3 regions of the Clostridium cochlearium genome follow, and region 2 is predicted to be linked to each of the others. Evidence: a T-box and tRNA genes for the amino acid it is inferred to sense, from the RefSeq annotation. Region 2 holds a T-box; the other regions hold tRNA genes.
The links. The T-box of region 2 lies ahead of alaS (alanine--tRNA ligase). A T-box ahead of a tRNA ligase gene usually reads a tRNA of that ligase, here a tRNA-Ala.
Positions count from the first base shown of each region.

Region 1: it encodes a tRNA-Ala, which carries the amino acid that the T-box ahead of alaS (alanine--tRNA ligase) is inferred to sense. The anticodon was not compared.
Region 3: it encodes a tRNA-Ala, which carries the amino acid that the T-box ahead of alaS (alanine--tRNA ligase) is inferred to sense. The anticodon was not compared.

Region 1 is NZ_LT906477.1:11,876-16,150, reverse strand. It holds gene CKV72_RS00075 (UPF0182 family protein) at 1-1,063, opposite strand, end outside; gene CKV72_RS00070 (transcription repressor NadR) at 1,103-1,615, opposite strand; gene CKV72_RS00065 (HDIG domain-containing metalloprotein) at 1,635-2,138, opposite strand; tRNA gene CKV72_RS00060 (tRNA-Ala) at 2,233-2,308, opposite strand; tRNA gene CKV72_RS00055 (tRNA-Ile) at 2,314-2,390, opposite strand; rRNA gene rrf (5S ribosomal RNA) at 2,400-2,516, opposite strand; rRNA gene CKV72_RS00045 (23S ribosomal RNA) at 2,548-4,275, opposite strand, start outside.
Region 2 is NZ_LT906477.1:858,459-862,733, forward strand. It holds gene CKV72_RS04185 (PRC-barrel domain-containing protein) at 191-661, shown strand; gene CKV72_RS04190 (AI-2E family transporter) at 654-1,667, shown strand; T-box leader at 1,761-1,937, shown strand; gene alaS (alanine--tRNA ligase) at 2,011-4,275, shown strand, end outside.
Region 3 is NZ_LT906477.1:2,311,122-2,315,396, reverse strand. It holds rRNA gene CKV72_RS11395 (23S ribosomal RNA) at 1-2,064, shown strand, start outside; rRNA gene rrf (5S ribosomal RNA) at 2,202-2,318, shown strand; tRNA gene CKV72_RS11385 (tRNA-Ile) at 2,325-2,401, shown strand; tRNA gene CKV72_RS11380 (tRNA-Ala) at 2,408-2,483, shown strand; rRNA gene CKV72_RS11375 (16S ribosomal RNA) at 2,638-4,150, shown strand; tRNA gene CKV72_RS11370 (tRNA-Ile) at 4,217-4,275, shown strand, end outside.

The sequences.
Region 1 (4,275 bases), 850 kb from region 2:
CAAATGAATTTATTCTTATATTATCTATAGATTCTTTATTGTTTTTTATATCTTGCATCATTAAATTGTTATTTATATCAAAATTTATCTCTTGTATATTATCTATATCAAAAGCTTTTCTAGTATAATCTATGTTATATCTAACAAAAGGCTCTTCTAGTTTCTTTTCATTTGAGTTAACAACAAAAGTTTGGACTAATTTTGATATTATTCCTTCACTAAATATGAGTATAAAAATTAAAACTAATGAAAAAACTATAGGCTTTATTTTTTTATTTTTAATACTTATAAAAACTACTAATGATCCTATAAAAGAAGTTATTATTATTATTCTATAGATTAATAAACTTATATTTATATCTGTATAGCTAGCTCCAAATATTAAGCCTCTTGGACTATAAACCAAATTTCTAGACTTCATAATATATCCTATAGATAAAAGTAATAACATAATTGCTGATACTATAGCTAATTGTTTACCTGCAAAATCTTTCACATCATTTTTTATACTCTTTACATTTAAAGTTTTTCTAAAATTGATTTCTTTAATCTTATCTTTCAAATTTATAATAAAATACAAAATTAGGGTATAAATTACTAAAAAAATAAGTAATTTTAAAATTAAATTGTAAATAGATTGTAAAAAAGGTAATTTAAAAATATAAAACGAAATATCTTTATTAAATATAGGATCCTTTATATCAAAGTAAACAGAATTATTAAACTGAAGAATTTGATACCAATAGTTATATGAAAAAAAACAAGCAAATAATGATGATATAATACAGTTAAACACAACTATTATTTTTTTTACTCTATTACTCTCTTGCCAATTTATATTTTTTTTTAAACTTAAATAATATAGCCATATACTTAAAAATATAATTATGAATGATACAGAAAACAGTTTTCCAATTGTAAAAAATTTTTTAAAAAATATCTGTGTATAAGATAACTCTTTAAACCATTGAAAATCTATTATAAACGAAGTAAATTTATCTAAAAATAATACTATTAATAGAATTATACTAAATATTAGTACAATAATTTTTTTCTTTTTCACAAATATACCACCTTAATAAATTAACTTTTCAAATAACATTTATTTTATTAAATATCTCTTTTTATCTAATTCATCTATGATGTTATTCATTTGTTCTTTTGTTTCTGTTAATATAGTATGAATATGTAGTCCATTAGTAAGCTTTAAAAGAGGTTCAGCATTATATTCATTAAATTTTTTTACAAACTTATCAACGTCATCTATGGTTTTTATCATCAATATAGCTTTTATTTCTCCATACAATTGATGTTCTACTATAACATCTCTTACTATTCCTCCATACTTAACAATAGTCTTTAGTTCATCTTCTATTTCATCTCTTCTATGTGATAGTACTATTATTTTAGAATTTAAATACTTATCTTTTTTATTCATAATATATCCCTCTGGAGTTGCTATTATATCAATTCCAGCAGCTCTTAAAATAGCTATATCTTTTACTATAATTTGTCTTGTTACTCCTAGTTTATCTGCAAACTCTTGCCCTTTTATTGGTGATTCACTATTTATTAACGCTTCTTTTATATAATCTCTTCTTTGTAAATAGTCCAATATTAAGCTCCCTCCTTATTCAATTTACATCATCACTAGATTGCAATATATCTAATTCTTCATTAGATACACAGCTTTTATTATGATGATTTTTTATAACATCTAAAAAGTCACTATCATATCCTTTATTTTTTAAAATATTAAATCCTATTTCTCCATGATTATAATAGACATTCACCTTTTCTATATTTGATAGATTTTTTAATCTACCTCTAGTTATATAATCTGTTAATACTAATATACTTTTATCCAATATATTTAAACTGCAATTAATTTTACCTATATCATGTAAAAGTCCTATTTTTATTAATTTATTAGTATAAAAAATGTCTTTATTTTTATTTATACATTTGTTTTTTATAGAATATGCTACTCTGACACAATGTTTCTGATCAGATTTTGAAAGCTTTTTAAAAAGTTCTTTTTCATACTTATTTAAATGCTTATCTATAAAAACTTCATCTTCAATTTTCATTTCATCTACTAAATTTAGATAGAATTGTTTTATTCTATAAAACTTCACATAACCTCTCCTATTATTATATTATATATTTAATAATACAATAATATATAATAAAGGACAAATAAAAAAACCATGGTATTAACCATGGTTTTTTTGGTGGAGATAAGGAGATTCGAACTCCTGACCCCCTGCTTGCAAGGCAGGTGCTCTCCCAGCTGAGCTATACCCCCAAATATGGTGGACCTTCAGGGACTCGAACCCCGGACCTACCGGTTATGAGCCGGTTGCTCTAACCAACTGAGCTAAAGATCCATATGTATTATCTGGCAATGTCCTACTCTCCCACAAGGTTGCCCTTGCAGTACCATTGGCGCTTAGAAGCTTAACCATCGTGTTCGGCATGGGAACGGGTGTTACCTTCTAGCTATAATCACCAGATATTCTTTCAAAATTGCACAGAGTAATATTTTTGATCAAGCCTTCGATCTATTAGTATCAGTCAGCTAAATACATTGCTGCACTTACACCTCTGACCTATCAACCTTGTGTTCTTCAAGGGATCTTATTGACTTACGTCATGGGAAATCTCATCTTAGGGTGGGCTTCACGCTTAGATGCTTTCAGCGTTTATCCCTTCCTGACTTAGCTACCCAGCTGTGCCACTGGCGTGACAACTGGTGCACCAGAGGTCAGTCCATCCCGGTCCTCTCGTACTAAGGACAGCTCCCTTCAAATTTCCTACGCCCGCGACGGATAGGGACCGAACTGTCTCACGACGTTCTGAACCCAGCTCGCGTGCCGCTTTAATGGGCGAACAGCCCAACCCTTGGGACCTACTCCAGCCCCAGGATGCGACGAGCCGACATCGAGGTGCCAAACCTCCCCGTCGATGTGGACTCTTGGGGGAGATCAGCCTGTTATCCCCGAGGTAGCTTTTATCCGTTGAGCGATGGCCCTCCCACGAGGAACCACCGGATCACTAAGCCCGACTTTCGTCCCTGCTCCACCTGTATGTGTCGCAGTCAGGCTCCCTTATGCCTTTACACTCTACGCGCGATTTCCGACCGCGCTGAGGGAACCTTTGGGCGCCTCCGTTACTTTTTAGGAGGCGACCGCCCCAGTCAAACTGCCCACCTAACAATGTCCGGCAACCTGTTTCAAGGCTTTCCGTTAGAATTTCAGTACTATCAGGGTGGTATCCCAAGGGTGACTCCACAGAAACTGACGCTCCTGCTTCCAAGTCTCCCACCTATCCTGTACAGACAATACCGAAATTCAATGTTAAGCTACAGTAAAGCTCTACGGGGTCTTTCCGTCCTATCGCGGGTAGCAAGCATCTTCACTTGCACTACAATTTCGCCGGATTTGCTGTTGAGACAGTGCCCAAGTCATTACGCCATTCGTGCGGGTCGGAACTTACCCGACAAGGAATTTCGCTACCTTAGGACCGTTATAGTTACGGCCGCCGTTCACTGGGGCTTAAGTTCACCGCTTCGCTTACGCTAACAGATCCCTTTAACCTTCCAGCACCGGGCAGGCGTCAGCCCCTATACATCAGCTTTCGCTTTAGCAGAGACCTGTGTTTTTGATAAACAGTTGCTTGGGCCTATTCACTGCGGCCTGCCGTGAAGCAGGCACCCCTTCTCCCGAAGTTACGGGGTCAATTTGCCTAGTTCCTTAACAGCAATTCTTCCGATGGTCTTAGGATTCTCTCCTCACCTACCTGTGTCGGTTTGCGGTACGGGCACCAACATTCTCCATAGAGGCTTTTCTTGACAGTGTGGAATCAGGTACTTCGCCAAAATAGGCTCCCCGTAACACCTCAGCTAAGCTTGACGGATTTTCCAATCAAGCACGCCTAAGTGCTTAGACACACATCCAATAGTGTGCATACCTTATCCTTCTGTGTCACCCCATCTGTCAAACGAAAGTTGGCGGTATCGGAATATCAACCGATTGTCCATCACCTACGCCTTTCGGCCTGGGCTTAGGTCCCGACTAACCCTGAGCGGACGAACCTTCCTCAGGAAACCTTAGGTTTTCGACCAATAAGATTCTCACTTATTTCTCGCTACTCATGCCAGCATACTCACTCCTGTACAGTCCACCGCTTCTTACGATACGACTTCTACCCATACAGGAAGCTCCTCTACCATTCTATTGAATCCATAGCTTCGGTGGTAAGTTTGAGCCCCGG
Region 2 (4,275 bases):
CAGAAAAAATTTGATTTTATTTAAAGGGATCTCGTTTAGCAAAGCTAAACATCGATACACATTAATTGTTCATTATTCATTATTCACTGTTCATTAAAAAAGGGTAGTATATTTTTGTTCCATAAGTAAAAAATATATAAAAGCATATATTGAAGGTGATTTAATGTATAGGAGAAAAGATTTTTTGCTTATGGAAGTATACAATGAAAAAGGTAAAAGAATAGGTTTCATAAAGGATATAATTATTAAACTAGAAAAAGAAGAAGTACTTGGTTTTGTAATTATATCCTATAATTTATTTAAAGGATATTCTCATATATTAAAAGAAGATATAATATCTTTTGGAGAAAAAATCATAGTAAAAAAAGAAAGTAAGGGAGAAGAAGTACATTTTAATGATATTAAATCAAAACATGTTATAGATGAAGAGGGAAATATTTTAGGTTTTATAGAGGATGTGTTTTTTTCAGAAGACTTTAAAATTAATGGTGTGATAATTTCAACAGGGTATATTTCAAATTTTTTGCATGGTAAAAAAATTGCATTACCTGAGGATTTAATAATATCAGAGCACAATATTATTTATAAAAACAGAAAAGATAAAATTAAATTTACAAATTTGCCTAGCAATATAATAAAAAAGGAAAATGTAGATGAATAAAATTTATAAGAAAATAATATTGTATACTCTAATAGGTGTGATAATAGGTATTATATTTAATAATAGTATTTTTAAAAGTATATTAAAATTAATTATTATATCTTTTATAATTTCATATATATTAAAACCATTAAAGAATTCTCTAGTGGAAAGAGGTATAAAAAATAGTGTGGCATCCTTTATAACCATATTTTCTCTCATGATTGTGGCAACAATTTTTGTAGTGTTTTTAATACCTTTTCTATTTAGAGAAAGTAATAATATAATAATTGCTCTAGATAGAATACAAAGGTTTTTAGACGGAATTTATGAGAAGGTAAAACCGTTAAAAAATAATAAAATGGGCATAGAAATTTTACATCATATATACAATAAAGTGGATACAATAATTAATAAAACTTTTATGAATATATTTGATAAAACTGTTAGCTTAGGAGAAAATATTATGGATATTTTTATAATACCAATAATATCCTATTACTTCTTAGTGGATTGGGAAAAAATAAGTGATAGTATTATAATTATATTTCCTATAAAAATAAGAAATATAATGCAAAAAATAATGAAAGATATAGATAAAATTTTAACTAGGTACATAGTAGTACAAATTATACTCAGCTCTCTCATAGGTGTGGTTACATTTATACTTTTAATAATACTAAAAATTGATTTTCCAATTTTACTGTCTATAGTAAATGCTTTTTTTAATATTATACCCTATTTTGGACCGTTACTTGGTTCTATTCCAGCAATACTTGTGGCTCTTTCTATATCCACTAAAAAAGCTTTATGGACAGCATTGTTTTTATACTTAATGCAGCAAATAGAAGGAAATATTATTTCTCCTAAGTTTATTGGAGATAATATAGATATGCATCCATTAATAATCATTATTTTACTCATAGTCGGTGGAGAATTATGGGGCGTTTTAGGTATGATATTAGCTGTACCTGTAGGAGTTATTGTAAAAGTCATATGTGAGGATTTAAATTATTATATATTCTAAAAGATTGTAGCTAAATATTGACAGATATCCTTTTTTAAACTATAATTTTTATCTGATGAGCAATATTTTTGAATTTAATTTATTTAAATAAATATTTTAGCTATGAAAAAAAGGAGTAAACTTTATTTATCATTTATAGAGAGGAAGTGGGTGGTGAAAACTTCCTGGTAAATTTGTTGAAGCTGTTTTGGAGCTATTGTTATTTTAAGAGGTATAGCAGAGTTTGCTATATAATTAGGGTGGTACCGCGGAGAAGCTTTCGTCCCTTAAGGAAGAAAAGCTTCTTTTTTGACGTTAAAATATGAAAAATTATTTACTAAATAAAATGTTTGGAGGAGATAATATGGAAAAAATGGGGTTAAATGAAATAAGAGAAGCTTATTTAAATTTTTTTGAAGGAAAAGAACATTTAAGAATGGAAAGTTTTTCACTTGTACCTAAAAATGATAAAAGTTTGCTTTTAATAAATGCAGGTATGGCACCTTTAAAACCATACTTTACAGGAATCAAAACACCACCTAAAACTAGGATAACCACATGTCAAAAGTGTATAAGAACAGGTGATGTAGAAAATGTAGGTAAAACATCTAGACATGGTACATTTTTTGAAATGTTAGGTAATTTTTCTTTTGGAGATTATTTCAAACGTGAAGTTATTCCATGGGCATGGGAATTTATCACAAAAGTTTTAAACATACCAAAGGATAAATTGTATGTAACAATATATTTAGATGATGATGAGGCTTATGATATTTGGACTAAATCTACAGATATAGATCCTTCAAGAATATTTAGATTAGGAAAAGAAGATAATTTTTGGGAAATAGGTCAAGGACCTTGTGGACCATGTTCAGAAATTCATTATCAAAAACAAGGAGAAAAAATAAATTCAGTAGAAGAATTTATCAAAAAAAGTGATAATGATGAAGTAATAGAATTTTGGAATTTAGTATTTACTCAATTTGACAAAGATGAAAATGGAAATTATAATAGACTTTCACATCCTAATATAGATACTGGTATGGGATTAGAAAGAATGGCTACCATAATGCAAGATGTTAATAGTATTTTTGAAGTAGATACTATTAAAGCAGTTTTAGATAAAATAAGTGAAATAGCTAATGTGAAATATGGTGAAAACAAAGAAAAAGATATATCGCTAAGAGTAATAACAGACCACGTTAGAAGTGTTACTTTTATGATAAGTGATGGCATATTACCTTCAAATGAAGGAAGAGGGTATGTATTAAGAAGACTTTTAAGAAGAGCTTCAAGACATGGTAAACTTTTAGGTATAAAAGAGAACTTCCTATATAAAGTTTGTGATGTAGTAATAGAAAACTCTCATAAAGCTTATAGGGAATTAAAAGATAAAGAAGATTATATAAAGAAGATAATAAAACTAGAAGAAGAGAGATTTGCAGAAACTATAGATGGTGGAATTCAAATTTTAAATGAATATATAGAAGAACTAAAAAACAAAGGAGAAAAAGTTTTACCAGGAGATAAGGCCTTTAAATTATATGATACATATGGATTTCCAATAGAATTGACAAAAGAAATTTTAGAGGAAAAAAATATAGGGATAGATGAAGAAGGTTTTGCAAAAGAAATGGAAGCTCAAAAGCAAAGAGCAAGAGCTGCTAGAGAAGAAACTAATTATATGGGAACAGAGGACACTATAATAAATAAACTCCCAAAAGAACTTGAAACTGAATTCTTAGGATATGATACTTTATCTGTAGAAGCTAAGGTAATTGCTATTATAAAAGGAGAAGAGTTAGTAGAAAAACTAGAAAAGGGAGACAAGGGAATAATAGTTGTGGATAAAACTCCTTTTTATGCTGAAAAGGGAGGACAAATAGGAGATATAGGATCATTATCTGGAGAAGGTGTAAAAGCAAAAATACAGGATTGTAGAAATAATGTATCTGGAAAAATACTTCACTTTGTAGAAGTTATGGAAGGAAATATAAAACTACAAGATAAGGTTAATTTAACTGTAGATAATTTAAGAAGAGATGCTATTAAGAAAAATCACTCTGCTACTCATTTACTACATGAAGCTTTAAGAGAAGTAGTAGGATCACACATAGAACAAGCAGGATCCTATGTAGATGAGTGTAGATTAAGATTTGACTTTAATCATTTTTCACCGGTTTCAAAAGAAGAATTAAAACATGTAGAAAAATTAGTTAATAAAAAAATAATGGAAGTAATGCCAGTTAATACAGAAGTTATGGATATAGAACAGGCAAAGGAAAGTGGAGCTGTAGCATTATTTGATGAAAAATATGATGAAAATGTTAGAGTAGTATCTTTAGGAGACTTTAGTAAAGAACTTTGTGGAGGTACTCATGTAAGTAATTCTGGTGAAATTGGTTTATTTAAGATAATTTCCGAAGCAGGTGTAGCGGCTGGAGTTAGAAGAATAGAGGCTGTTACAGGATTTAATGCATTAAAATATATTGAAGAAAAAGAAAATGTATTAGATGATGTATGTGAAGTTTTAAAATGTTCAAATAAGGATATAATAAATAGAGTAACCAGCCAAATAGAAGATGTAAAAAATAAAGAAAAAGAAATAAATAAATTAAAGTCTGAATTA
Region 3 (4,275 bases), 980 kb from region 2:
GGAGATAGCTGGTTCTCCTCGAAATAGCTTTAGGGCTAGCGTCTGGTTATTGAGTAATGGAGGTAGAGCACTGAATGGGCTAGGGGCTGACAACAGTTACTGAACCCTATCAAACTCCGAATGCCATATACTTTTATCCAGGCAGTCAGGCTGCGAGTGATAAGATCCGTAGTCGAGAGGGAAACAACCCAGACCATCAGCTAAGGTCCCAAAGTGTAAGTTAAGTGGAAAAGGATGTGGGATTTCTAAGACAACTAGGATGTTGGCTTAGAAGCAGCCACTCATTTAAAGAGTGCGTAATAGCTCACTAGTCAAGAGATCCTGCGCCGAAGATGTCCGGGGCTCAAACTTACCACCGAAGCTATGGATTCAATAGAATGGTAGAGGAGCTTCCTGTATGGGTAGAAGTCGTATCGTAAGAAGCGGTGGACTGTACAGGAGTGAGTATGCTGGCATGAGTAGCGAGAAATAAGTGAGAATCTTATTGGTCGAAAACCTAAGGTTTCCTGAGGAAGGTTCGTCCGCTCAGGGTTAGTCGGGACCTAAGCCCAGGCCGAAAGGCGTAGGTGATGGACAATCGGTTGATATTCCGATACCGCCAACTTTCGTTTGACAGATGGGGTGACACAGAAGGATAAGGTATGCACACTATTGGATGTGTGTCTAAGCACTTAGGCGTGCTTGATTGGCAAATCCGTCAAGCTTAGCTGAGGTGTTATGGGGAGCCTATTTTGGCGAAGTACCTGATTCCACACTGTCAAGAAAAGCCTCTATGGAGAATGTTGGTGCCCGTACCGCAAACCGACACAGGTAGGTGAGGAGAGAATCCTAAGACCATCGGAAGAATTGCTGTTAAGGAACTAGGCAAATTGACCCCGTAACTTCGGGAGAAGGGGTGCCTGCTTCACGGCAGGCCGCAGTGAATAGGCCCAAGCAACTGTTTATCAAAAACACAGGTCTCTGCTAAAGCGAAAGCTGATGTATAGGGGCTGACGCCTGCCCGGTGCTGGAAGGTTAAAGGGATCTGTTAGCGTAAGCGAAGCGGTGAACTTAAGCCCCAGTGAACGGCGGCCGTAACTATAACGGTCCTAAGGTAGCGAAATTCCTTGTCGGGTAAGTTCCGACCCGCACGAATGGCGTAATGACTTGGGCACTGTCTCAACAGCAAATCCGGCGAAATTGTAGTGCAAGTGAAGATGCTTGCTACCCGCGATAGGACGGAAAGACCCCGTAGAGCTTTACTGTAGCTTAACATTGAATTTCGGTATTGTCTGTACAGGATAGGTGGGAGACTTGGAAGCAGGAGCGTCAGTTTCTGTGGAGTCACCCTTGGGATACCACCCTGATAGTACTGAAATTCTAACGGAAAGCCTTGAAACAGGTTGCCGGACATTGTTAGGTGGGCAGTTTGACTGGGGCGGTCGCCTCCTAAAAAGTAACGGAGGCGCCCAAAGGTTCCCTCAGCGCGGTCGGAAATCGCGCGTAGAGTGTAAAGGCATAAGGGAGCCTGACTGCGACACATACAGGTGGAGCAGGGACGAAAGTCGGGCTTAGTGATCCGGTGGTTCCTCGTGGGAGGGCCATCGCTCAACGGATAAAAGCTACCTCGGGGATAACAGGCTGATCTCCCCCAAGAGTCCACATCGACGGGGAGGTTTGGCACCTCGATGTCGGCTCGTCGCATCCTGGGGCTGGAGTAGGTCCCAAGGGTTGGGCTGTTCGCCCATTAAAGCGGCACGCGAGCTGGGTTCAGAACGTCGTGAGACAGTTCGGTCCCTATCCGTCGCGGGCGTAGGAAATTTGAAGGGAGCTGTCCTTAGTACGAGAGGACCGGGATGGACTGACCTCTGGTGCACCAGTTGTCACGCCAGTGGCACAGCTGGGTAGCTAAGTCAGGAAGGGATAAACGCTGAAAGCATCTAAGCGTGAAGCCCACCCTAAGATGAGATTTCCCATGACGTAAGTCAATAAGATCCCTTGAAGAACACAAGGTTGATAGGTCAGAGGTGTAAGTGCAGCAATGTATTTAGCTGACTGATACTAATAGATCGAAGGCTTGATCAAAAATATTACTCTGTGCAATTTTGAAAGAATAATGCTTTCAAAAAATAAAATAAAAAAATTTAAAAAAACTATTGACAATATTCTTCATATAAATTATAATTTTAAATTGTAAGATAGAAAAATATTTTGTTGATAAATCTGGTGATTATAGCTAGAAGGTAACACCCGTTTCCATGCCGAACACGATGGTTAAGCTTCTAAGCGCCAATGGTACTGCAAGGGTGACCTTGTGGGAGAGTAGGACATTGCCAGGTAAATGTGGATCTTTAGCTCAGCTGGTTAGAGCAACCGGCTCATAACCGGTAGGTCCGGGGTTCGAGTCCCTGAAGGTCCACCATATTTTGGGGGTATAGCTCAGCTGGGAGAGCACCTGCCTTGCAAGCAGGGGGTCAGGAGTTCGAATCTCCTTATCTCCACCAAAATAATTACATCTGCTAAGACAGATGTTTTATTATCCTTATAATTGATCTTTGAAAATTAAACAGAGAAATAAGCCAGTCGATTCTTATTGAGAATCAAAAAATAGTAATGAGCAAATTTTATCAATTATACAGTTGATAAAGATTAAACTTTTAAATTGAGAGTTTGATCCTGGCTCAGGACGAACGCTGGCGGCGTGCTTAACACATGCAAGTCGAGCGATGAAGCTTCCTTCGGGAAGTGGATTAGCGGCGGACGGGTGAGTAACACGTGGGCAACCTGCCTCAAAGAGGGGAATAGCCCTCCGAAAGGAGGATTAATACCGCATAAAGTTAGAGTTTCGCATGAAACTTTAACCAAAGGAGTAATCTGCTTTGAGATGGGCCCGCGTCCCATTAGCTAGTTGGTAAGGTAATGGCTTACCAAGGCAACGATGGGTAGCCGACCTGAGAGGGTGATCGGCCACATTGGAACTGAGACACGGTCCAGACTCCTACGGGAGGCAGCAGTGGGGAATATTGCGCAATGGGGGAAACCCTGACGCAGCAACGCCGCGTGGGTGATGAAGGTTTTCGGATCGTAAAACCCTGTTTTCTGGGACGATAATGACGGTACCAGATGAGGAAGCCACGGCTAACTACGTGCCAGCAGCCGCGGTAATACGTAGGTGGCAAGCGTTGTCCGGATTTACTGGGCGTAAAGGGTGCGTAGGCGGATGCTTAAGTGAGATGTGAAATACCTAGGCTTAACTTAGGGGCTGCATTTCAAACTGGGCATCTAGAGTACAGGAGAGGGAAACGGAATTCCTAGTGTAGCGGTGAAATGCGTAGAGATTAGGAAGAACACCAGTGGCGAAGGCGGTTTCCTGGACTGTAACTGACGCTGAGGCACGAAAGCGTGGGTAGCAAACAGGATTAGATACCCTGGTAGTCCACGCCGTAAACGATGAATACTAGGTGTAGGAGGGTCCAACCTTCTGTGCCGCAGTTAACACATTAAGTATTCCGCCTGGGGAGTACGGTCGCAAGACTAAAACTCAAAGGAATTGACGGGGGCCCGCACAAGCAGCGGAGCATGTGGTTTAATTCGAAGCAACGCGAAGAACCTTACCTGGACTTGACATCCCCTGAATTACTCGTAACTGAGGAAATCTCTTCGGAGACAGGGAGACAGGTGGTGCATGGTTGTCGTCAGCTCGTGTCGTGAGATGTTGGGTTAAGTCCCGCAACGAGCGCAACCCTTATTATTAGTTGCTACCATTAAGTTGAGCACTCTAATGAGACTGCCCGGGTGAACCGGGAGGAAGGTGGGGATGACGTCAAATCATCATGCCCCTTATGTCCAGGGCTACACACGTGCTACAATGGTGGGTACAGAGAGAAGCGATACCGCGAGGTGGAGCAAATCTCAAAAACCCATCCCAGTTCGGATTGCAGGCTGAAACTCGCCTGCATGAAGCCGGAGTTGCTAGTAATCGCAAATCAGAATGTTGCGGTGAATACGTTCCCGGGCCTTGTACACACCGCCCGTCACACCATGAGAGTTGGCAACACCCGAAGTCCGTGAGGTAACCGTAAGGAGCCAGCGGCCGAAGGTGGGGTTAATGATTGGGGTGAAGTCGTAACAAGGTAGCCGTAGGAGAACCTGCGGCTGGATCACCTCCTTTCTAAGGAGTAAAATATTGGTTTATATTCTCTGTTTAATTTTGAGAGATTAATTTTTAATCTCATAAGGGCTTATAGCTCAGCTGGTTAGAGCGCACGCCTGATAAGCGTGAGGTCGATGGTTCGA